Regions from separate parts of the Thalassotalea piscium genome, predicted to be linked through region 1. Evidence: predicted binding sites of a transcription regulator. Region 1 holds the regulator's gene; each other region holds the start of a gene.

Region 1 (7,708 bases):
AAATTATAGAGAAATTCACCCCTATGGCAGAGTCAAATAGCATCATCAAACAAATGGAAAAAGTTGAATCACGTGTAGCTGAGGTATTAGCTTTAGCTAAGTCGTTAGGTGCTGATGGTGCAGAAGTATCAATGAGCAAACAGCAAGGTTTAAGTGTTAGTACTCGCCTTGGCGAAGTTGAAACTGTTGAGTTTACTAATGATGGTGCATTAGGAATAACGGTATATCAACAAGGAAGAAAAGGAAGTGCATCAACTGCTGATTTATCTGATAAAGCACTCAAGCAAACTGTTGAGGCTGCAGTTAATATTGCCAAATTTACTTCTGTTGATGAATGTTCAGGCTTGGCGGATAAAGAATTATTAGCGATGAACCCAGAATCTCTTGATTTATATCACCCAAAGGCGCTATCAACTGATGATGCAATAGCGATTGCTAAAGAGTGTGAAATGGCTTCTTTAGACGTAGATCCGCGGATAACTAACTCTGATGGGGCAACATTAGCAAGCTATGAAGGGTTTAAAGTCTATGGCAATAGCCATGGGCAGTTAGTAGGCTATCCTAGCTCTAGGCATAGTTTAAGTTGCGTGGCTATTGCTAGTGAAAATGATGATATGCAACGTGATTATGCTTACACCATTGATCGCCACTTTGACTTAATGGATTCAGCCAAAAATGTAGGTTCTAAAGCTGCTCAAGAAGCATTATCACGACTAAACGCACGTAAATTACCTACGGGTAAAGTGCCTGTTATGTTTAGAGCTGATATCGCAAATACGTTTTGGGGACATTTTATTGCCGCAATTAGCGGAGGTAATTTATATCGTAAATCGTCTTTTTTACTCGATGCTTTAGGTAAACCTATCTTTCCTGATTTTTTAACAATTAATGAACGCCCTCATATAAAGTCTGCATTAGCGAGTAGCTCATTTGACAGTGAGGGTGTTGCCACTATCGACCGCAACATTATTGAGCAAGGTAACTTAGCAACATACTTATTAACAAGTTATTCTGCTCGTAAGTTAGGGCTTACTACAACTGGCCATGCCGGTGGTATTCATAACTGGTTGGTGTCAGCAAACGGTGGTGACTTTAATGCAATGTTAAAACAATTAGGCACAGGCCTTTTAGTAACTGAATTAATGGGGCAGGGAGTTAATGTGGTCAATGGTGACTATTCTCGTGGTGCTGCAGGTTTTTGGGTTGAAAATGGTGTAATTCAATACCCAGTATCAGAAATTACTATTGCAGGTAATTTAAAAGACATGTTTACTGAGTTAGTCGCCGTTGGCAGTGATACTGATATGCATGGCAGTATTCGTACGGGCTCTATTTTGTTAGCTGAAATGCAAGTTGCAGGGAATTAGCAACTTTGTTGACTCGTTAACCTAAAAGCAGTGTTGCTGTACCTAAAAAGGCAAAAATACCAACTACGTCGGTAACGGTTGTTAAAATAACACTTCCTGCTAAGGCAGGATCAATTTTCATCCGTTTAAGTAGTAAAGGTATAGCAACCCCTGCAACCCCTGCAGCAGTCATATTCATTAGCATTGCAAAAGCGATAACCGCACCTAACATAAAATCTTGCTTCCAAATAGCAACAACAGCTGCAATCAATACTGCCCAAATAATGCCGTTTAAAAAGCCGACGGCAAGCTCTTTATAAAGTAAAGCACGAGAGTTGCTTTCACCTATGTGTCCTAGCGCTATACCTCTGATAACAAGTGTTAAGGTTTGATTGCCAGCAACACCCCCCATACTGGGGACTAACGTATTTAAAATAGCAAGAATGGCTAATTGGGCAAGTATATCTTCGAACATTGATGAAACAGCAACAGCAAATAATGCGGTAATTAGATTAACTCCTAACCAAATTGAGCGCTGTTTAGTACTTTTAAAGACAGGTGCAAAAGTATCGGCTTCATCATCAAGACCCGCCATACTCATCATTGAATGTTCGGCTTCTTCTCGAATGACATCGATAACGTCATCGATGGTAATACGGCCAAGCAAGTGTTTATTTGTATCAATAACGGGGGCTGAAAACCAATCGTAACGTTCAAATAGTTGCGCTACTTCACTTTCAGGGGTGTCAACATGTACCGCTTGTATTTCTTCTACGATTAATGTTGAAATAATAACATCAGGCTGAGCCGTAACTATTGATGAAAGTGAAACAGAACCAATAAAGTGATCTTGTCGGTCAACTACATAAAAAGAATCTGTTGCTTCTGGTAAGTCACCTTTAAGTCGTAAATAACGTAAAACCACATCGACTGTTACATCTGGTCTGATGGTTATAGTGTCGGTATTCATAATACCGCCAGCACTATTTTCTGCATAAGAAAGTGCGGCTTCAACCCGTCCACGATCTTGTGAGTCCATGGACTTAATTACTTCATTGTATACAGTATCAGGTAGGGTTCTTAGTACTTCAACTAAATCATCTGTATCCATTCCTTCTGCGACAGCAGCTAATTTTTCAGGATGGATATTTTTAAGAATACCTTTTCGAACTTCTTCGTTAAGTTCTTCTAGGACATCACCATGGTGATCAGGATCGATTAATTGCCAAAGTACTGTACGGCTTTTACTTGGAGAAGATTCTAAAATTAGCGCAAGATCATAGGCAGGCATATTTTGCAGTAATTTGCGGACATAGACAAACATCCCGCTTTCAAGTGCTTTGTTAACTTGCTGCAGTTTAGTATGACTGTATTCTTGCTCTAAAGCTTCCGGCATATCGTTACCTTGGGCCGTTAAAAACGAAATGAAAAGTTAAGTAATTATCGACTCAGTATGTTATACCAACCTATAAATGAAAGTGATCTCTTAGCTACTCTAAGTGTCCGCTTCTTTATTTTAAATGGTATAAGTAATATTTGACTTTAATTAAATAATATCAATTGTTTAGTGTTATTTACAGCTTTATTAAGGTCTGTGAAGCTATTATTTCGCTTTATCTGAGTGTGAGTGGTATTGGTAAGTGCTATGGTTTTACTAGGGGGGTGTTACCTTAAGCCCTTAGTTTCTAGTTGAAATAAAGCTATTCATCCTCATCAAATTTATCATTAAAAAGTTTGCATACATCGGCTAATGCTTTTTCTGCATCTTCACCTTCAGTAGTAATAGTCACTTCTTTACCCTGTGCGCCAGCAAGCAGCATTAATCCCATAATACTGCTCGCGTCAGCATCTTTTCCTGCTAAGGTAACGGTTACTTCAGCATCAAACTTGTGGCTTAATTGCGCTAACTTAGTGGCAGCTCTCGCATGTAAGCCAAGCTTATTAGATATCATTAACTTTTTGTTATATTTGGCCATGAATATTTGTATTTCTTACGTTGTTGATTTATCGATATCGCGATGGCGTGATTGAACATCGGCTCTTTCTTTACGTAAATTGTTTGCTAATAATTCAGCAATAAATACGGAGCGGTGCTTACCACCGGTACAGCCTATTGCAATGGTGACATAACTACGATTATTTCGCTCTAGGTGGGGTAGCCATGTCATAAAAAAGCTGTTTATTTGCCAGACGAATTTAGTCACTATTGGTTGAGATGAAAGGAAATCTTTGACTGGCTGATCTAACCCGGTATAAGTTTTAAGCTCCTTTTCCCAAAAAGGGTTTGGTAAAAAGCGAGCGTCAAATACATAGTCTGCATCTTGAGGTACGCCGTGCTTAAATCCGAATGACTCAAACACAACAACCATAGTGCCAGTTTTTTTACCTAAAATTCGCTCTCTTACCAAATCTGCGAGTTGGTGAGGGGTTAACTGGCTGGTATTTATGTATAAATGAGCGCGACTAGATATAGGCTCTAGTAACTTTTTCTCTAAAATTAGTGCCTGATCTAAGGCAATGTTTTGTCTAATTAATGGGTGTAATCGGCGAGTTTCGCTAAAGCGTTTAATTAAATCAGAGTCATCAGCATCTAAATAAAGAATATTTAGTTCAACAGTTGTGGGCAGGTAATCAAGTATTTCAGAAACGTCAGCTGGGTCGTTAGGTAAGTTTCGAACATCTAAGCTGACTGCGACTGTTTCATAATCATTTATTACGGTATGTGTTAACGCCGGTAGTAAATTTACGGGGATATTGTCAACACAGTAATAGCCTAAATCTTCAAGTACGCGTAGTGCGACACTTTTACCTGAACCTGAGCGACCACTCACAATGGTTAATTTCATTTTTCAGCCTTATTTGGCAAAATGTGTAGCCAATAATAGTGTTTATCTATCAATGGCTATAGTGTTAAAAAATTAACTGGCTTGTTTAATTAAATCAAACATTTCTTGCGCAGTAGTACTCTTTCGAATTTGTTTGCAAAGCTGTTTGTCGGTAAACAGCTCTGCGATATTTTGTAATGTCACTAAATGTTCTTCGCATTGTTGCTCAGGAACAAATAATGCAATAAAAATATCAACAGGTCTATTATCTATCGCGTCGAACTCTATCGGTTGTTCACTAGTGGCAACTATTGCGACAGTTTTGTTTGAATTAGTTAATCGGCCGTGAGGAATGGCTATACCATTACCTATCCCTGTTGAACCCATTTTTTCTCGTGCCATCAAACTTGTTAATAATTCATAAGTTGATGAGTCGTTAAGTTCGTTAGAAGCTGCATCACAGATAACTTCTAGTATTCGCTTTTTACTTGTGGCTTGAACTGCACATAAAGTGCAGTTCAAGCTAAGTAGTTCAAGTAACTTCATGATACCGGTTTACTTAGCTATATTTTATAGCGTTAATGTTGAGTTATTTTGCCTTTATATTTTAATATTTGGCGATCTAGTTTATCGACGAGTCGATCTATTGAAGTATACATATCCGCGTTATCGGCTTTAGCATGTACTTCTGTTCCGCTAAGGTTAACGGTTGCCTCCGCTATTTGACTATTCTTTTCTACTGTTAACACCACGTAAACATTATGAATTTGATCAAAATGTCTTTCTAATTTTGCGAATTTTGTATTTACGCTTTCACGTAATGCCTCGGTAATTTCAACATGATGACCTGTAAGATTAATTTGCATAACATTCAATCCTTATTGTTGCGTTTACTTAAAGTAAACTTTTACGTTGATTAGAAGGGGGAATAGATAAAGACTCTCGGTATTTTGCAATTGTTCTTCGTGCAACATTAATACCCTGCTCTGCGAGTAGTTCAGCCATTTTGCTGTCACTTAGCGGTTTAGCTGGTATTTCTGCAGCCACAAGTTTTTTAATCAATGCTCTAATTGCAGTTGATGAGCACTCGCCACCGTTTTCGGTACTTACATGGCTAGAGAAGAAAAACTTAAGTTCAAATATGCCTCGAGGAGTGTGCATATATTTTTGTGTTGTTACGCGAGAAATTGTAGATTCATGCATATCTACAGCTTCTGCAACATCGTTTAGCACCATGGGGCGCATCGCTTCAGGTCCATGTTCAAAAAAGCCTTGCTGGCGCTGCACGATACAGTTAGACACTTTTAATAACGTGTCGTTGCGGCTCTCTAAACTTTTAATAAACCATTTGGCTTCTTGCAAGTTTGATCTAATAAATTGGCTATCAGTTGAGGACTTCATAGAGCGTGCCATTGAGGCATATTGCTGGTTTACTGACAATTTAGGCGCAGTATCAGGATTGAGCTCAACAACCCAACGACCATTTTTTTTCTCAACGGAAACATCAGGAATAACGTATTGGTCTTCACCTTTAATGACACTGTCACCGGGGCGAGGATCTAATGTTTGAATTAAGCGGATAACCTCACGGAGCTGATCTTCTTTTAAGCGAGTTTTACGCATTAATTGTCGATAATCACGACTACCAAGTAAATCGATATGCTCGCGTAATACTAATTTGCTTTCTTCTAGCCAGGGTGTTGATTTGTCAAATTGATTAAGCTGAATAATTAAACAATCAGAAATGCTACGTGCACCTACACCTATAGGGTCGAACATATTAATCCGTTTAATAACGGCTTCTACTTCATCTAGCTCTAGATCGTCAGCGCCTACACTTTCTAATATTTCTTCAGCTGAAACAGTTAAATAGCCAGCGTCATCAATAGCATCTATGATCGCTGTGGCAATCGCGCGGTCTGTATCAGAGAAGGGAGTTAAGTCCATTTGCCAACGCAGGTGGTCTTGAATTGAATCGACAGTTTCGCCCTGATATGTGTAATCTTCGCTCGCAACACCTACGCCTGTATTTGATACACCGGCACTAAAACTTTCATCCCATGTTGTGTCTATATTTAATTCTTCAGGGATCTCGTTTTTGTCCATTGCCTCAGTAGTGGATATTTCGTCTATCGTTGGTGTAGAGTCTTCACTGCCATCATTATTATCAGTCGTACTTGTTTCAGTTGTAGAGGCAGAAAAAGCATCATCGAAATTATCTGTACTACTTTCCTGATCTGAATTTGAAGATTCATCAACTTCTAATAATGGATTACTGTCTAACGCTTCTTGTATTTCTTGTTGAAGATCCAAGGTCGACAGTTGCAACAATCTTATTGCTTGTTGCAACTGTGGAGTCATTGTAAGTTGTTGTCCAATTCGGAGCTGCAGACTAGGGCGCATCGAAATACTTATGTTCCTTTAATTATTAATAACGTTTATCGCATTAACTAATACTATAGTTTGAATATACTATAGCGTGAATTGCTCACCAAGGTATACATCTCTTACTGTTTGGTTGGCCAGTATTTGATTTGAATCCCCTTCTGCGATCAATTCGCCATGACTTACAATATAAGCGTGTTCACATACATCTAAAGTTTCACGTACATTATGGTCTGTAATTAATATACCAATGCCTCGTTGTTTTAAGTGTAGAATAATTTTTTTAATGTCTCCTACTGAAATAGGGTCAACGCCTGCAAAAGGCTCATCAAGTAAAATAAACTTAGGATCAGCAGCCAAGGCACGGGCAATTTCTACACGACGCCGCTCGCCACCTGAAAGACTCATACCTAAATTGTCTTTTATGTGGTTAATATTGAACTCTTCTAATAAATGTTCAAGCTTTTCTTGACGTTCAATCTCAGAAAGTTCTTTTCGTGTTTGTAAAATGGCCATTATATTGTCGTGTACAGTGAGTTTTCGAAAGATTGAGGCCTCTTGAGGTAAATAACCAATACCTTTTCGTGCGCGTTCGTGCATAGGGAGTAAGGTGATATCTTCATCGTTGAGTATTATACTGCCACTATCATTAGGCACTAACCCTACAATCATGTAAAACGATGTTGTTTTACCTGCGCCATTTGGTCCAAGTAAACCGACAATTTGCCCTTCTTGAACCTGCAAGCTTACATTTTTTACTACTTTACGGCCTTTATAAGCTTTCGCTAAGCTTGTGGCACAAAGAGTTGATATTTCCATAAGTTAATTTTTATCCAACGCTTTGGGTTGTAATACAGTTTTTACTCGATTATTTTCATCACTATCCGCATCGCTATCGGCACTGACTTGTTCCGTGACAAAATTGTAAGTAATTATACTGCCACTGACTTTGCTTCCTTCTTGGCGCAATTCTGCGTTACCAGAAATTACTACGATATTTTGGCTAGGCTGATATTTAATTTCATTAGCTTGTAAGTATATGGGCGTACCGTCATCAAGCTTTTGAGAAAAGGTTGCAGGATTGCCTTTGGCTATATATGTTTTTTCGTCGGTTTCGGTGTCAGTGATCACCTGTACTAAATCAGCTTTGAT
Region 2 (7,708 bases), 1.2 Mb from region 1:
TGGTTATGCCAGTATAAAGACTGTTATCGCTACAGCGTAATAAGTAGACATACCATGTTTTAGACAAGTGTTAATTTCCACAATTTATAAGTTAGGTGAATTTTATCTGCGATTAACAACCACTAAGCTAACAGTTCTAGTCTAGTGACGCGTTTTTCAGTACTATACCACCATAGAATTTTAAAGAGAATAACACAATGGTTTCAACCGAATACGGTGCGCTTAAAAAAATGATCGGCCAATTGGATTCAGAGGGAAATGTGAGCTACCAGCTGCCAATTGGTGAAGAAAAAATTTCAATGAACGATTATCTGGGTAAAACGATAACGCTGACTTATCGCGGAGAAATTAATTGTTGCCATTGTGGTAGAAAAACTAAAAAAAGCTACTCACAAGGTTTTTGTTTTCCTTGTATGCAGAGGCTTGCTCAATGCGATATGTGTATAATGAAACCGGAAACTTGTCACTTTGATAAAGGTACTTGCAGGGAGCCTGAATGGGGCATAAAAAACTGTATGATCCCTCATTATGTTTACTTGGCGAATACCTCTGGTTTGAAAGTAGGTATTACTCGACATACACAAATACCAACACGCTGGATAGATCAAGGTGCAACTCAGGCACTACCTATTTTTAAAGTAAGTACTCGCTTACAGTCTGGTTTAGTTGAAATAGCATTAGCTGAATTTATTGCTGATAAAACCAATTGGCGTGCAATGCTAAAGGGCAACGCTGATCCCATTAACCTTAACGATAAAGCAAACCAGCTACGTCCAAAAATAGAAAAAAAGTTGATGGAACTTGGTAGCAGGTTTGGAGCCGAAGCCATTGAGCCGATTGAACAAGAGGTTGTGGCGTTGAAATTTCCGGTATTACAATTTCCTGATAAAGTAACCTCTTTTAACTTTGATAAGACCCCTATTGTTAGCGGGGTATTGCAAGGTATTAAAGGGCAATACTTATTACTAGATACGGGTGTAATTAATATGCGTAAATTTGGCGCTTATCAGGTGAGTTTTACAGCAGATTAAATAACCTGAGTTCGGGCCAAGCTAAGTACACCAAAGCTAAGGTTTTCGCGCGTATCTGCGTATAATTTGCTACTAATAGCCAGCTATTAGGTACACAAATCAGCCTTGATTCACACAAAACTTTTAGCATTGGTTGAGTTACAATGCACCTAGTACTTATAAAAAGTCACCTAAAGCACTGTAAAATATTATTTTAAATGTTTTTATGCACATCCATTATCTCGAACTCAGGTTAAATAATGTGCGCGATGTTATGTTAAGTAGCTAGTATGAGTAATTGCTAAATGATTGCGATTTTTAGGGCCTGTTGATCTTTCCTTTTAGGCTCTGCTATAGGTTGCTTTTTTGAGATAACAACACGAAAATAGTGCAATGCAGTTATTCACCCTTAACTATTTTTAACGTAGTTAGGTTGAAAAATAGCCATAGCCCTTTGGGCTGCCTTGAAAAAGCATCACTCTTTGTTGCTTAATGTGCATTTGGAACAACTAAACATTACATTAAGCGCCTCGATTGACACCTATTTAAGTGCAACAGAGCTATAGACTGAAAGATCAACAGACCCTAGTGGTTTTTGAATTTTTATGGCTACAAAGTTATAAAATTAACGTCTATACTGTAAATAAGCAGTTTAGTTAATGCTATGCGCACTGTAGAATAGTTACTTTAGTTAGATTGAAGTTACTTCAATCGTATTAGTTTATTTTTCATATTTTGGGATGTTTAGGATGGATGCTGAAGACTACGCTGATCAGGCTGGTGAAATGTTTGTTTTATCTGATTCTTTTATCCGTATTAAAGAGTTAATTGATGATGAATCTTCAACAATTGACGATATTGCAGATATTATTTTATTAGACCCGGCGTTAGCTAGCACTATCTTGAAGTTAGCTAATAGTCCATTTTTTAGTTATCCGGGTAAAATCGATACTATTTCTAAAGCAGTATTGGTTTTAGGAATAACCGAGGTATATAACTTAGTAATTGCCTATTTTGCGACTGAAACGTTTAAGTCGATTAAATGCGATGCCCAGTTCTTAGAAGAGTTTTGGGAAAGCAGTGTTGATACCGCATTAATAATTAAATACATTGGCTTTAAATTACGTATGCCTAATGCAGAGCGTTTATTTATTTTAGGCTTGTTACATAATGTAGGCGAGCTAGTTATGCAGCAATTAGCGCCTGAAAAAGCTGCGAAAGCCGCGAATTTATCTTCTGGTCAATTACCTTGGCAGAAGCAGCAAGCAGTATTTGATTTTACCTATGCTGAGATGAGTGCAGAACTGCTGAAAGAGTGGCAGCTTCCCTTTAGTATTGTGGAACCGATCCGTTACCAAAATAAAGACGACTTTGAGTTTAGTACAGCAGAAACCAAGCTTTTATATTTAGCGAAAAGAGTAATGTTAGCCAATTATCAGTGTAGTGATATTAAGCAAGAGCACTTAATTTCTCCAGATAAATTAGCGGAAGTTGGTATAGACAAAGCACTTATTAAAGAAGCAAATGAATTTTGTGATTTGGAACGATTAGGTATTTTAGCGGTACTAAACCCTGGTTCTGCAATGATTTACTAGTACGTTACTGCACTGTGGAAAATATGGCATTAATTGGTTGAATTTCTCTTTTATTTTAGCCTAATGTATTAAAAAAAACGCTTGCCCAGGCAAGCGTTTTTCGTTTTATTTTACTACTTTTCAACTTTACTCATATCACCGGCTTTAATAATAGTAAAAGCGTCAACTGAAAGGTAACGACGTATTACTTTGTTAACATCATCAACAGTTAACTGTTCAATTGCTTGCTCATACTTTTTACTAAACTGCATAGTGCGTTCTAAACGTAGGTTACTATTTAACTTACCAGCAAGTTCTCTATCTTGCGAGCGGCTTACTTTACGACCTTGTAACATACCTGACTTAGCGCTTGCTACTTCTTCTTCAGTAAATCCATCTTTAATTAAACGTTCAATCTCTTCTTTAAAACCAAGCTCTACTTTGTCCAAGTTTTGTGGGGCACAAATTGCGTACGCCCCTAGAGCTGCACGTTGATCTTGTGCGCTTAAGTTTAGAAATGAACCTGCGCCATAGCTTAACCCATCTTTTTGGCGTAAGCGTGTAGCTAAGCGACTATTTAAGAAGCCACCACCTAGCATATAATTGCCTAGTGTTAAGGCTGGTGCATCTTTATGGTTTTCACCAACAGGCAAGCTTGCTGACGCAACAAAAGTCGCATTTTCTTTGTCTGGAGTGTCAAAGTTTAAAGCTTCTACTGTTAATGCTTTATAAGGGCTTGCTACACGTTTATAAGTCGCCTTACTTTGCCAGTTTGAAGTGATCTCTTCTAATGTTTTAGTAATAAGTTTTTGATCAAAATCACCAGTAACAGTCACCTGCATTTGGTTTGCACCGTAAAACTTCTGATGAAAGTCTTTTACTTGATCTAATGTTAATGACTCTAAATCAGCCAAAGCTTCTTCATAGGTTGGTGTGTAGTTTGGGTGTCCTTTTGGATATGGGCTTTGATGACGTGCGTAAGCTCTAAATGCAATCGACTGTGGATCTTGTAATTGCTGTTCTATTGCTACCTTTAATTCACTTTTATATAAATCAAATTCTTTTTCAGTAAAGGCTGGTTGTTGTAATACTTCAGCGACTAACTTCAGCGTTTCGTTCAAGTTTGCTTTCGTCGTATTGATAGATGCGTAAGCATTTTCGCTTCCACCACCAACACGAACTTGCGATTCAAGCTTATCAAAAGCTTCTTTTAGCTGCTCTCGGGTATAGTTTTTACTACCGCGCATTAACAACGCACCTACAGCACTTCCAACAGTGTTTAGTCCATATAGCGATTTTTCATCACCCATTTGCAGATTTAAGCTAACAACTACAGATTCACCACGAGTTTTCTTAGGTAATAAAGCAACTTTAACACCACTTTCTAGTGTTAATACTGCTGTGCGCTGATCAATATTGTCATGAGAAGGGTCAAATGCTTCTCCCTGTGCAACTTGTTCTCTACCTTTATAGCCTTCAAGCATTTTACTTACATCTTCAACTTGAGGTATTTCAACACGCTCTGGATTTTCAGCAGGAATAAACTTGCCTAAAGTACGATTGTTTTGAACAAAATATGCTGTTGCTACACGTTGTACATCTTCAACAGTTACCTTCTCTAAACGATCTCTATTTAAAAACAGTAAGCGCCAATCGCCCATTCCTAACCATTCACTTAGGTTAAGCGCTACGCCTTCTGAAGAATTAAACGATAAGTTTATATTTTTTAATAAAGTACGCTTTGCTCTTTCAACTTCTTCTTCAGTAATTGGAGCTGTGTTGATACCTTCTAATGTACTAAGTAGAGATTTCTTCGTATCTGCAAGGTTGTTATCTTTATCAACTTGAGCGACAAAAATAGCCACTCCTGGCTCTTGCCATTGAAAGTTGAAGCCTGCGGTACTGGTAGCAAACTTATTCTCAACAACTGCTTTGTGTAAACGGCCGTTTGGCGTGGCAGAGAGCACTTCATTTAATACGTCTATTGCTGCAAAGTCAGGATGAGAGCCTGCTGGTACATGATATAAAGCAGTTAACAGTTTAATGTCACCCACTCGGCGCACGGTAACTTCTCTTTCACCATCTTGTGCTGGCTCTTGCGTATAGAGTGGATTAATGACGCGTGTTGGCTTGGCAATTTCACCAAATGTTTGATTAATTTTTTTCAGAATTTCTTTACTATCAAATTTCCCCGCAACAATAAGTGTTGCGTTATCTGGTTGATAATATTTACGGTAGAAGGCTTGTAATCGATCAATTGGCACATTCTCTAAGTCAGCGCGTGCTCCAATGGTTGATTTTCCATAATTATGCCACTCATAGGCAGCGGCCATTGAGCGTTGTAAAGTAATTCTAAAAGGATTATTTTCACCACGTTCAAATTCATTTCGTACAACCGTCATTTCACTGTCTAAGTCTTTTTTAGCAATAAACGAATTGACCATACGATCGGCTTCCATATCTAAAGCCCAATCAATGTTTTTTTCAGTTGCTGCAAATGTTTCAAAGTAATTAGTTCGGTCAGTCCATGTTGTACCGTTAGGTCTAGCACCATGAGAGCTTAATTCTGCTGGAATGTCTTTATGTTTTGGCGTGCCTTTAAATACTAAATGCTCAAGTAAATGTGCCATGCCTGTTTCACCGTAGTTTTCGTGCTTAGAGCCTACGTGATAAGTAACATTTACTGTAACGGTTTCTTTGGTTTGATCAGGAAACAATAATACTTGAAGACCATTAGCGAGTTTATACTCACTGATGCCTTCAACTTCCGTTACCTTCATTATTTTATTTTCAGCATTTGCTGCGCCGCTATATGCTGACGTAGTTAGCATTAATGCCGCAGCTGCTACTATGCTTGGCTGCTTTATCCATCGATTTAACATCTTATGTTCCTGATTTATGTTTAAGACGGACATACTCTACCAAATTTGTTAATGCTCTGTTAAGCACTCTTGGTACTTATTGCTTAATATTATACATCTATACTCTTTTAAGCTTTTTTAGGCGTGCACTATATCTGCTCATAGCTAGACATTTTAAGCACTAATAAAGTGCAACCTCGAAATTATACTTAGTAGTAAAATACTTAAGTTCTTATTATTTAAAGTTAAAATATTTTGGCATGTTGATTGATTAGCTTAGGGTCTGGTGCTCTTTCTTTTTAGGCTCTGCTATAAACTGAAAGATCAACAGACCCTCAGTTAAATAATTAATAAGGATTATCAATGAAATTAATAAGCGCAATTATTAAACCCTTTAAACTTGATGACGTTAGGGAGGCAATTTCTTCAGTTGGGGTTGAGGGCTTAACTGTCAGTGAAGTTAAAGGTTTTGGCCGACAAAAAGGCCATACAGAGCTTTACCGAGGAGCTGAATATCAAATTGATTTTTTGCCTAAAGTAAAATTAGAGATCGCTGTAAAAGATGATGCTGTTGAACGTTTAATTTTGGCAATAACTCAATCGGCTTATACAGGTAAAATAGGTGATGGAAAAATATTTGTCGTAAATCTTGAGCAAGCTTTGCGTATTCGTACTGGCGAAACTGACTTAGCTGCACTATAGGGGGCGTTATGGAACAAAATATCTTTCACCTTCAGTATGCACTTGATACCTTTTATTTTCTTGTTTGCGGCGCTTTGGTCATGTGGATGGCTGCTGGTTTCTCAATGTTGGAAGCTGGTTTGGTTCGTTCAAAAAACACTACTGAAATTCTCACTAAGAATGTCGCACTTTATGCTATTTCATGCACTATGTATTTAGCTTGTGGTTACGAACTTATGTACGATGGAGGCTATTTTCTTAATAATATTACGATGATAGATCTTGAAGCTACGTTACATCAGTTTGGCCAACGTGAAGGTGGATTTACTGGAGATGCTATATATTCACAAGCATCTGATTTCTTCTTTCAAGTGGTTTTTGTTGCTACCGCGATGTCGATAGTATCCGGTGCAGTCGCTGAGCGAATGAAACTATGGGCATTCTTAATTTTTACGGCGGTATTAACAGCAGTTATTTATCCGATAGAAGGGAGCTGGACATGGGGAAATAATACCGTTTTTGGGCTTTATAAATTGAGTGAGCTTGGCTTTTCCGATTTTGCGGGTTCAGGTGTTGTTCATCTTGCTGGTGCTTCAGCTGCGCTGTCTGGTGTATTATTACTTGGAGCAAGAAATGGTAAGTATAGTGCAAACGGGAAAGTGAATGCTATTCCAGGCGCTAATCTACCATTAGCGACACTAGGAACATTTATTTTATGGATGGGCTGGTTTGGTTTTAATGGTGGTTCAGTATTGAAATTAAGTGATATTGGCAACGCTAATACCATTGCTGCGGTGTTTGTAAATACTAATGCTGCAGCCGCAGGTGGTGCACTAGCAGCATTAATATTAGCCAAAACTTTATTTAAAAAAGCTGATTTAACCATGGTATTGAACGGTGCGTTAGCGGGGTTAGTTGCAATTACGGCTGAACCATCTACGCCTTCGCCATTGCAAGCAACCTTGTTTGGCGCACTAGGTGGGCTTTTAGTTATTGTCTCTATTATTGGTTTAGATCGCTTAAGAATTGATGATCCTGTTGGCGCTATTTCTGTTCATGGTGTCGTAGGGTTGTTTGGTTTATTAATTGTGCCAATAACTAATAAAGTGGCTACTTTTAGTGGCCAAATTATTGGTGCAGTCACCATATTCGCATGGGTATTTATTGCAAGCTATAGCGTTTGGTTGTTACTAAAAGTTACCATGGGGATCAGAGTAAGTGAAGAGGAAGAATACGAAGGTGTTGATAAGTCTGACTGTGGTTTAGAGGCATACCCAGAGTTTACGTAACCTATTTTATGCCCTTTCGTCGTTAAGGTTTCTATTTTAAATTAAACAGTTACTGTCAATTGTTGAAAAATGTGTAAAATTACCCTAATTAGCAGTAATGCATTAGTTTTAGGAGCTGTAAATGGCTAGAGAACAATTTGGTATTTGCGCAGAGCCGAGCTTACACGGGTACTATTTATTATTTAATGTATTGGATGATAATAATGACTATATTCGTCAAGCATTATCGCGACTTCCAGCGTTATTTGATAAGTATGCAGATCGGTTTTCAGAAAGTAACTTAACCGGTGTAA
Region 3 (7,708 bases), 150 kb from region 1:
GAACAGCGCCTCTTTGGTTTTTCTACGGTGTTTTTACTTATTTATGGGAAACAACCCCATTACATAAGTTCAGCCCTGTATAAACACCAAATAAATCGCTGCAAAAATGTACAACAAAAATAAACACGCCCTAGCTATACTCAAATTGCTTCAAAGTTTAAATTGAAGCTTGTTTGGGTATAGCGCTTAACTCTTCATGTATATGATTAACTTCTGCTAAAAGTTCAGAAAGCTCTTTTATTTGTTCAGAGCCTGCAGAGCCCTCTTCGAATAATTGACTTAACTTTTGCAGCTGTTTTAATTGCTCGGGAGACATAATCCATACGCTCTTATTATATTTAGTTATTTAGCTTTAACTTCTGCTCTTGTATTTTTTCGCTGATAGCTGCCGCTATTGGTATCACGCCCATCATTGATATATTCTTGGTATAAAGCAGTTAACTCATGTTGTTCAACACTATTTGCGTTATTAGAGAGCATTTTTTCGAACAAACTATTTAAGCGCTCTACTTTAGGGTGATCCATCATTCCTTTCCTCGTGATAGTCCAAATTAATATAATCGTAAATCACATTGAAAATTGATTAAATTAATTATCACAGCATTAAGGGCAGTCTATCACTACTAATAAAGTCGGCTAGTGAGTGAATAAATGTTTACGAAAGCAAAAAGCAGTACAGGATTTAAAAACAGAAAAAAAGATTATATAACATATGGTTAAAGAAATAGGATTTGATAAATATTAATAACTGAATAGCATAACTGACAGAAGGTTGAGAGATGTCTTACAATTTAGGGGGCAATATCTCACCCAATATAATTAAATAAAAAAACGCCGCTTTAATTAAAGCGGCGTTTTACTTAATAAACTTAGCGCGTTAACTATTTTTTAGCTGCGCGGCCTTCACGTTTACGATCACTCTCTTTCAAGAACTTTTTACGAATTCGAATGCTTTCAGGCGTAACTTCAACTAGTTCGTCGTTATCAATGAACTCTAGTGCTTGTTCAAGCGACATAACAATAGGTGGAGTTAATGTTTGTGCTTCATCAGTACCTGATGAACGAACGTTGGTTAACTGCTTACCTTTTAATGCGTTTACCGTTAAATCGTTATCACGGTTATGAATACCAATAATTTGACCTTCATAAACATCAACACCATGCCCTATAAACAAACGACCACGTGATTGTAAGTTAAATAAAGCATTAGTTAACGCTTTACCTGTTGCGTTAGCAATCATTACACCGTTCAAGCGTTGACCAATGTCACCGCCTTTATGAGGCCCATATTCTAGGAACGTATGATAGATCAAACCTGAACCAGAGGTTAATGTCATAAATTCAGTTTGAAAACCAATTAAGCCTCGGCTTGGCATGATAAAGTCCATACGAATACGGCCTTTTCCATCAGGTGCCATATCAGTTAGCTCTGCTTTGCGAACACCCATTTTTTCCATAATTGGGCCTTGATGCTGCTCTTCAACATCAATCGTTACAGATTCGTAAGGTTCTTCAAGCTGTCCGTCTACTTCACGAATAATTACTTCTGGACGTGAAACGGCTAATTCAAAACCTTCACGTCGCATATTTTCAATTAGAATACCTAAATGAAGTTCACCACGACCTGATACTTTAAATTTATCGGCATCATCTAATTGCTCAACACGTAATGCAACGTTATGAACTAATTCTTTGTCTAAACGGTCTTTAATATTGCGAGAAGTTACAAATTTACCTTCTTGACCGCAAAATGGTGAGGTATTTACTTGAAACGTCATATTAATGGTTGGCTCATCAACCGATAATGGTGGTAATGGAGCAATTTCATTAGGACAGCAGATCGTATCTGAGATTTTTAATTCACCTAAACCTGTTATTGCAATAATATCACCTGCATGAGCGATTTCACTTTCATGACGCTCTAAGCCTAAGTAGCCAAACACTTTACCTACTTTGCCGTTATGCATTTTACCATTAGCGCCTTGCACTGTAACTTGTTGGTTAGGCTTTACTGAACCACGAGTAATACGGCCAACACCAATAACACCAAGATAAGAGCTATAGTCTAATTGTGAAATTTGCATTTGAAATGCACCTTCCGCATCAGCATTTGGGGCAGGTACTTCATCAATAATCGTTTGAAACAATGGTGTCATGTCTGTGCCAACAACACCTTCTTCTGTAGATGCCCAACCGTTAATGGCCGACGCATAAACAACTTTAAAGTCGAGTTGGTCATCAGTGGCGCCTAAGTTATCGAATAAATCGAAAACTTGATCCATAACCCAAGCTGGACGAGCACTTGGCTTGTCAATTTTATTAATAACAACAATTGGTTTTAAACCTTGGGCGAATGCTTTTTTAGTTACAAATCGCGTTTGCGGCATTGGACCTTCTTGAGCGTCAACAATCAACAATACTGAATCTACCATTGACATAACACGTTCAACTTCGCCACCAAAGTCAGCATGACCTGGAGTATCTACAATATTTACACGGTAGTCATTCCAGTTAATAGCTGTGTTCTTAGCTAATATGGTAATACCACGTTCTTTTTCAATGTCGTTTGAATCCATTGTACGTTCTTCAAGACCGCTTCTAGCATCTAGCGTACCGGACTGACTTAATAATTTATCGACTAGGGTAGTTTTACCATGATCAACGTGGGCGATAATCGCAACATTACGTAATTTCTCTAACACAAGCTTTGCTCAATAGGGCTATAATTGGGCGCGTATTATACAGTAAATACTCTTATAAATATAGCAACAATTTATATCAGCCGTTATTTTATTCATTATTGTTATCGTTAGTTGCCTAGGGTTTAACCTCTTTAAATGCACTTAAATGATCCATTTACCGCACCATTTAGGTGCAAACCAATGGATTGATTATCATCATTCCCTTATATACCAAGGTTTTCATTATTGGCACAATATTCGCTATACTCTGCGTAAGAATACTTTACAATGCAAAGAATAACCTAAGTGGAGAGACAATATGTCACAAGCGGTATTAGATCTAATTAAAGAAAATGACGTCAAATTTATTGACCTACGTTTTACTGATTCAATAGGTAAAGAGCAACACCTTTCTCTTCCTTACCACCAAGTTAATGAAGACTTTTTTGAAGATGGAAAAATGTTCGATGGTTCTTCTATCGCTGGCTGGAAAGGTATAAACGAATCAGACATGGTGTTAATGCCTGACCCTTCCACAGCTGTGTTAGACCCTTTTACAGAAGAAGTTACGTTAAATATTCGCTGTGACATTTTAGAGCCAGCAACTATGCAAGGCTATAGCCGTGACCCACGTTCTGTTGCACATCGCGCAGAAGAGTACCTTCGTTCTACCGGCATTGCTGATACAGTATTAGTTGGACCAGAGCCTGAGTTCTTTGTATTTGATGATGTTCGTTTTCATACTGACATGAGTGGTTCATTTTACAAAATTGATGATAAAGAAGCCGCGTGGAATTCAGGTACTACGTATGCTGAAGGAAACACAGGCCACCGTCCTGGCGTAAAAGGTGGATACTTCCCTGTAGCACCGGTTGACTCTTCTCAAGACTTGCGTTCAGCTATGTGCTTGGTAATGGAAGAAATGGGCTTAGTGGTAGAAGCGCATCACCATGAAGTTGCTACAGCAGGACAAAATGAAATAGCTTGCCGCTTTAACACTATGGTTAAAAAAGCTGACGAAGTACAAATTTATAAATATGTTGTTCATAACGTTGCTCATGCCTACGGTAAAACAGCAACATTTATGCCTAAGCCTTTAGTTGGTGATAACGGTTCAGGAATGCATGTACATATGTCTTTAGCTAAAGATGGCGTAAATTTATTTTCTGGTGATAAATATGGTGGTTTATCTGAAACAGCACTGTATTACATTGGCGGTATTATTAAACATGCAAAAGCATTAAATGCGTTTACTAATCCTTCTACCAACTCATATAAACGCTTAGTACCTCATTTTGAAGCACCGGTTATGCTTGCTTATTCTGCACGTAACCGTAGCGCATCAATTCGTATTCCAATTGTACCATCGCCTAAAGCCACTCGAATAGAAGCGCGCTTTCCAGATCCAACAGCAAATCCATACTTAGCCTTTACTGCGCTATTAATGGCAGGACTTGATGGTATTAAAAATAAGATCCATCCTGGCGATGCTATGGACAAAGATCTTTATGACCTTCCTGCAGAGGAAGCAGCTCAAATTCCACAAGTAGCCATATCACTTGGCGATGCATTAGATGCACTTGAAGCTGACAGGGACTTTTTAACTGCTGGTGGCGTAATGGACGATGACATGATTGATGCATATATCAACTTGAAGCGTGACGATGTTAACTTACTAAACATGACAACTCACCCTGTAGAATTTGATATGTACTACAGTTTATAAAGCGTTTTAGTTACGAATTAACAAAAAGCTCACTTAGTTGAGCTTTTTTTGTGGCTATAATAAGCAATATTAGATAAATTATAACCACGGCTATGCAAGGATGTTTATTAATTGACTCTTTTTACTCGATTTATTTTTATTGCAATCTTTTCTGCGTTTTGCGCAGAAGTTGATGCAGGGTCAACTAAAGTTTATGTTTGGCGTAATGCCGAAGGCATATTAGTTTATTCAGATAGCCCTAAGCCTGGTGCCGAAGAAGTTACTGTTCAAAACCCTAATATATCGAACTCTTCTATCGATACTTCTATTTTAGATATAACACCAAAGGTAGTTGAAAGTAACTATGAAGTAGAAATTATTCAACCCGTTAATAACGCTACAATTCGTGACAATACGGGCTCTGTTTATGTCTCAGGTCGCATAAAGCCTATTTTCAAAAGAGGCTTAAAAATTAGTTTATTGATCGACGGAAAACCCTACCTAGAACCTCAATCTCACTCTATGTTTGTACTACGAGACATAGAGCGTGGTGAGCATCAAATTCAAATGAACTTGCTCGATGATAAAGGCAAGATTATTGCATCATCAACACCAATCACCTTTTATATGCATAGAGCGTCGGTGATTAAAGCAAATTAGTGATTTTTTTACGCTAAACAAGTAAACTAAAAATTCATAACGCACCATAATGGTGCATAGAGGTTTGGTGTTGAGCGATACTAAAAGCGTTAAACAAATTAAATTAGCCTATCAACAGAGAATACCTAATCAATTGGTAACTGCTGTTCTTGTGCTTGACCAAAATCTAGCCATTCAGTATGCAAACCCTGCCGCTGAGGCTTTATTAATTAGAAGCTTTAATAAGCTCTATAATCAGCCACTAGCAAATTTATTTATTAATGATCCAATCAAGCAAGAGCGACTTAACCAACTGCTGCTATCTGGCCAAGAGTTTAGCGACAGCGATGTTATATTAGAGCTATTTGTAAACTATAAAATAACGATTGAGTTAATGGCTTCAGCCGTTACCTTTGAAGACTTGCCACATATATTATTAGAGCTTAAGCAAATTGATCAGCAGAAAAATATTAATGCGGAAGCATTTCAGCACCAACAGTGGGAGTCTGCTCGTGATTTAATTAGAGGGCTTGCACATGAAATTAAAAACCCCCTTGGTGGTTTAAGAGGTGCAGCGCAGTTATTAAGTAAAGAGCTTACCCAATCGCAACAAGAATATACAGAGATGATCATTGAGCAGGCCGATCGCTTAACCAACCTTGTCGATAGACTGTTAGGGCCAAACCAATTACCCAACATGACCCAGCACAATATTCATTCTGTTTTAGAAAAAATTTATAATGTTGTTCGCTTTGACAATAATGAAGGCATTAGTTTTGTGCGCGATTATGATCCGTCATTACCTGAAGTCACTTTTGACGATGATAAACTTCAACAAGCGCTTTTAAACATCGTAAACAATGCAATTCAAGCCCTTGAACACAATGGTACCATAACATTAAAAACACGTGCAGCTACTAATAAAACGATTAATGGTAAGCGTATAAAGTTATGTGCAAGTATTTGTATAATTGACAACGGGCCTGGTATTCCAACCAAAATCAGAGATACCTTGTTTTATCCTATGGTATCGGGGAAAACGAATGGTACCGGTTTAGGCTTATCCATTTCTCAAACACTCATTCACCAACACGGTGGTAAGTTATCTTACTCAAGTAAGCCAGGTTATACCGAATTTGAAATATTACTTCCAATTATCAACGAGGCAAGTTTATGAACAATGAGCAAGTATGGATTGTTGATGATGATAGCTCAATCAGATGGGTGCTAGAAAAAGCATTATCTAGTGCAAATATTACCAGTGCATCTTTCGATAGTGCTGACAATGTTCTCACCGCCCTTGTTCATGATCAGCCTGATATTATTATTTCTGATATTCGAATGCCCAATATGGACGGTATGGCGCTATTAAATAAAGTTAACCAACAATACCCTGATATACCTACCATTATCATGACTGCGCACTCTGATTTAGAAAGCGCGGTTAACGCATATCAGGGTGGCGCGTTTGAATATTTGCCTAAACCCTTTGATATTGATGATGCGCTTGCTCTAATTCAACGCGCGCTCATTCATGCCAGTGAAACAAGCACCAATAACAAACAACAGATAGCAACCCCGTCTTCCGTTGGTATAATTGGCGAAGCCCCGTCTATGCAAGAGGTATTTCGTGCTATTGGTCGTTTGTCTCGATCTAGTATTAGTGTGTTAATAAATGGTGAGTCTGGTACGGGTAAAGAACTAGTAGCGCATGCGTTACATATGCATAGCCCAAGGTCTGCATCCCCCTTTATCCAGCTTAATATGGCCGCTATACCTAAAGATTTGATTGAGTCTGAATTGTTTGGCCATGAAAAAGGAGCTTTCACTGGCGCAAACTCTGTAAGACATGGGCGTTTTGAACAAGCTCATAATGGCACATTATTTTTAGATGAAATAGGTGATATGCCGTTAGATATACAAACGCGATTACTTAGGGTGTTGTCTGACGGGCAATTTTACCGTGTTGGTGGCCACTCACCAATAAAAGTAGACGTAAGAATAATTGCTGCCACACATCAACATTTAGAAGTACAAGTGAATAATGGCGACTTTCGTGAAGACTTATTTCATCGTTTAAATGTGATCCGTATTCATCTGCCAAGTCTGAGAGAGAGACGCGAAGATATTAAGCAACTTGCTGATCACTTTTTAACATTAGCTTCAAAAGAGTTAAGTGTTGAACCTAAAAACCTACATCCAAAAACATTAGCATTTCTCGAACAATATCATTGGCCAGGCAACGTAAGGCAACTTGAAAACCTTTGTCGGTTCTTAACGGTTATGGCAAGTGGTAAGGAAATTATTCTTAGTGACTTACCTGCTGAAATTACAGCCTTACCAACTGCAAGCAACTTAACCGAAAATAGTTGGCAAGAATTTTTGCGTCAGTGGGTTAACGAGCAACTAAAGCAAGATACTGACAATATTATCGAAAAAGTTCAGCCAGAGTTTGAGCGTATTTTACTGCAGTGTGCATTAGCTCATACGCAAGGACACAAACAAGATGCGGCTAAAATTATAGGTTGGGGTAGAAATACACTATCGCGAAAGCTTAAAGAGTTAACATAAAACGTAGCAAGATAATCTGCTTAGCGTTATTGATGACACTCTTTTGTTTCACAGGGTTTACAGCTGTTACATAACTTAATATTTAAGAAGTGAGCAGTCACAATGAGTAATG

What was found. Region 1 encodes sigma-54, which starts transcription at its own class of promoters, with help from an activator protein. Its sites were predicted from a motif close to GTTGGCACGNNNNTNGNNT; they were not measured.
Region 2: glnK (P-II family nitrogen regulator) is a predicted target of sigma-54. The motif match lies at 5,700-5,718, and genes of this name have one in related genera.
Region 3: glnA (glutamate--ammonia ligase) is a predicted target of sigma-54. The motif match lies at 2,927-2,945, and genes of this name have one in related genera.

Annotation. Positions count from the first base shown of each region.
Region 1 covers NZ_AP027362.1:585,739-593,446, forward strand. The annotation lists gene pmbA (metalloprotease PmbA) at 24-1,367, shown strand; gene mgtE (magnesium transporter) at 1,384-2,742, opposite strand; gene QUD79_RS02500 (HPr family phosphocarrier protein) at 3,047-3,322, opposite strand; gene rapZ (RNase adapter RapZ) at 3,338-4,192, opposite strand; gene ptsN (PTS IIA-like nitrogen regulatory protein PtsN) at 4,265-4,717, opposite strand; gene hpf (ribosome hibernation promoting factor) at 4,750-5,037, opposite strand; gene QUD79_RS02520 (RNA polymerase factor sigma-54) at 5,066-6,574, opposite strand; gene lptB (LPS export ABC transporter ATP-binding protein) at 6,644-7,369, opposite strand; gene lptA (lipopolysaccharide transport periplasmic protein LptA) at 7,379-7,708, opposite strand, start outside.
Region 2 covers NZ_AP027362.1:3,296,449-3,304,156, reverse strand. The annotation lists gene QUD79_RS14680 (GIY-YIG nuclease family protein) at 1-67, opposite strand, end outside; gene QUD79_RS14675 (DUF2797 domain-containing protein) at 198-1,031, shown strand; gene QUD79_RS14670 (HDOD domain-containing protein) at 1,760-2,605, shown strand; gene QUD79_RS14665 (M16 family metallopeptidase) at 2,719-5,466, opposite strand; gene glnK (P-II family nitrogen regulator) at 5,809-6,147, shown strand; gene QUD79_RS14655 (ammonium transporter) at 6,156-7,415, shown strand; gene QUD79_RS14650 (Dyp-type peroxidase) at 7,537-7,708, shown strand, end outside.
Region 3 covers NZ_AP027362.1:439,815-447,522, reverse strand. The annotation lists gene QUD79_RS01810 (hypothetical protein) at 158-316, opposite strand; gene QUD79_RS01805 (hypothetical protein) at 343-528, opposite strand; gene typA (translational GTPase TypA) at 882-2,702, opposite strand; gene glnA (glutamate--ammonia ligase) at 3,001-4,407, shown strand; gene QUD79_RS01790 (DUF4124 domain-containing protein) at 4,519-5,046, shown strand; gene glnL (nitrogen regulation protein NR(II)) at 5,114-6,202, shown strand; gene glnG (nitrogen regulation protein NR(I)) at 6,199-7,596, shown strand; gene QUD79_RS01775 (MerC domain-containing protein) at 7,623-7,708, opposite strand, start outside.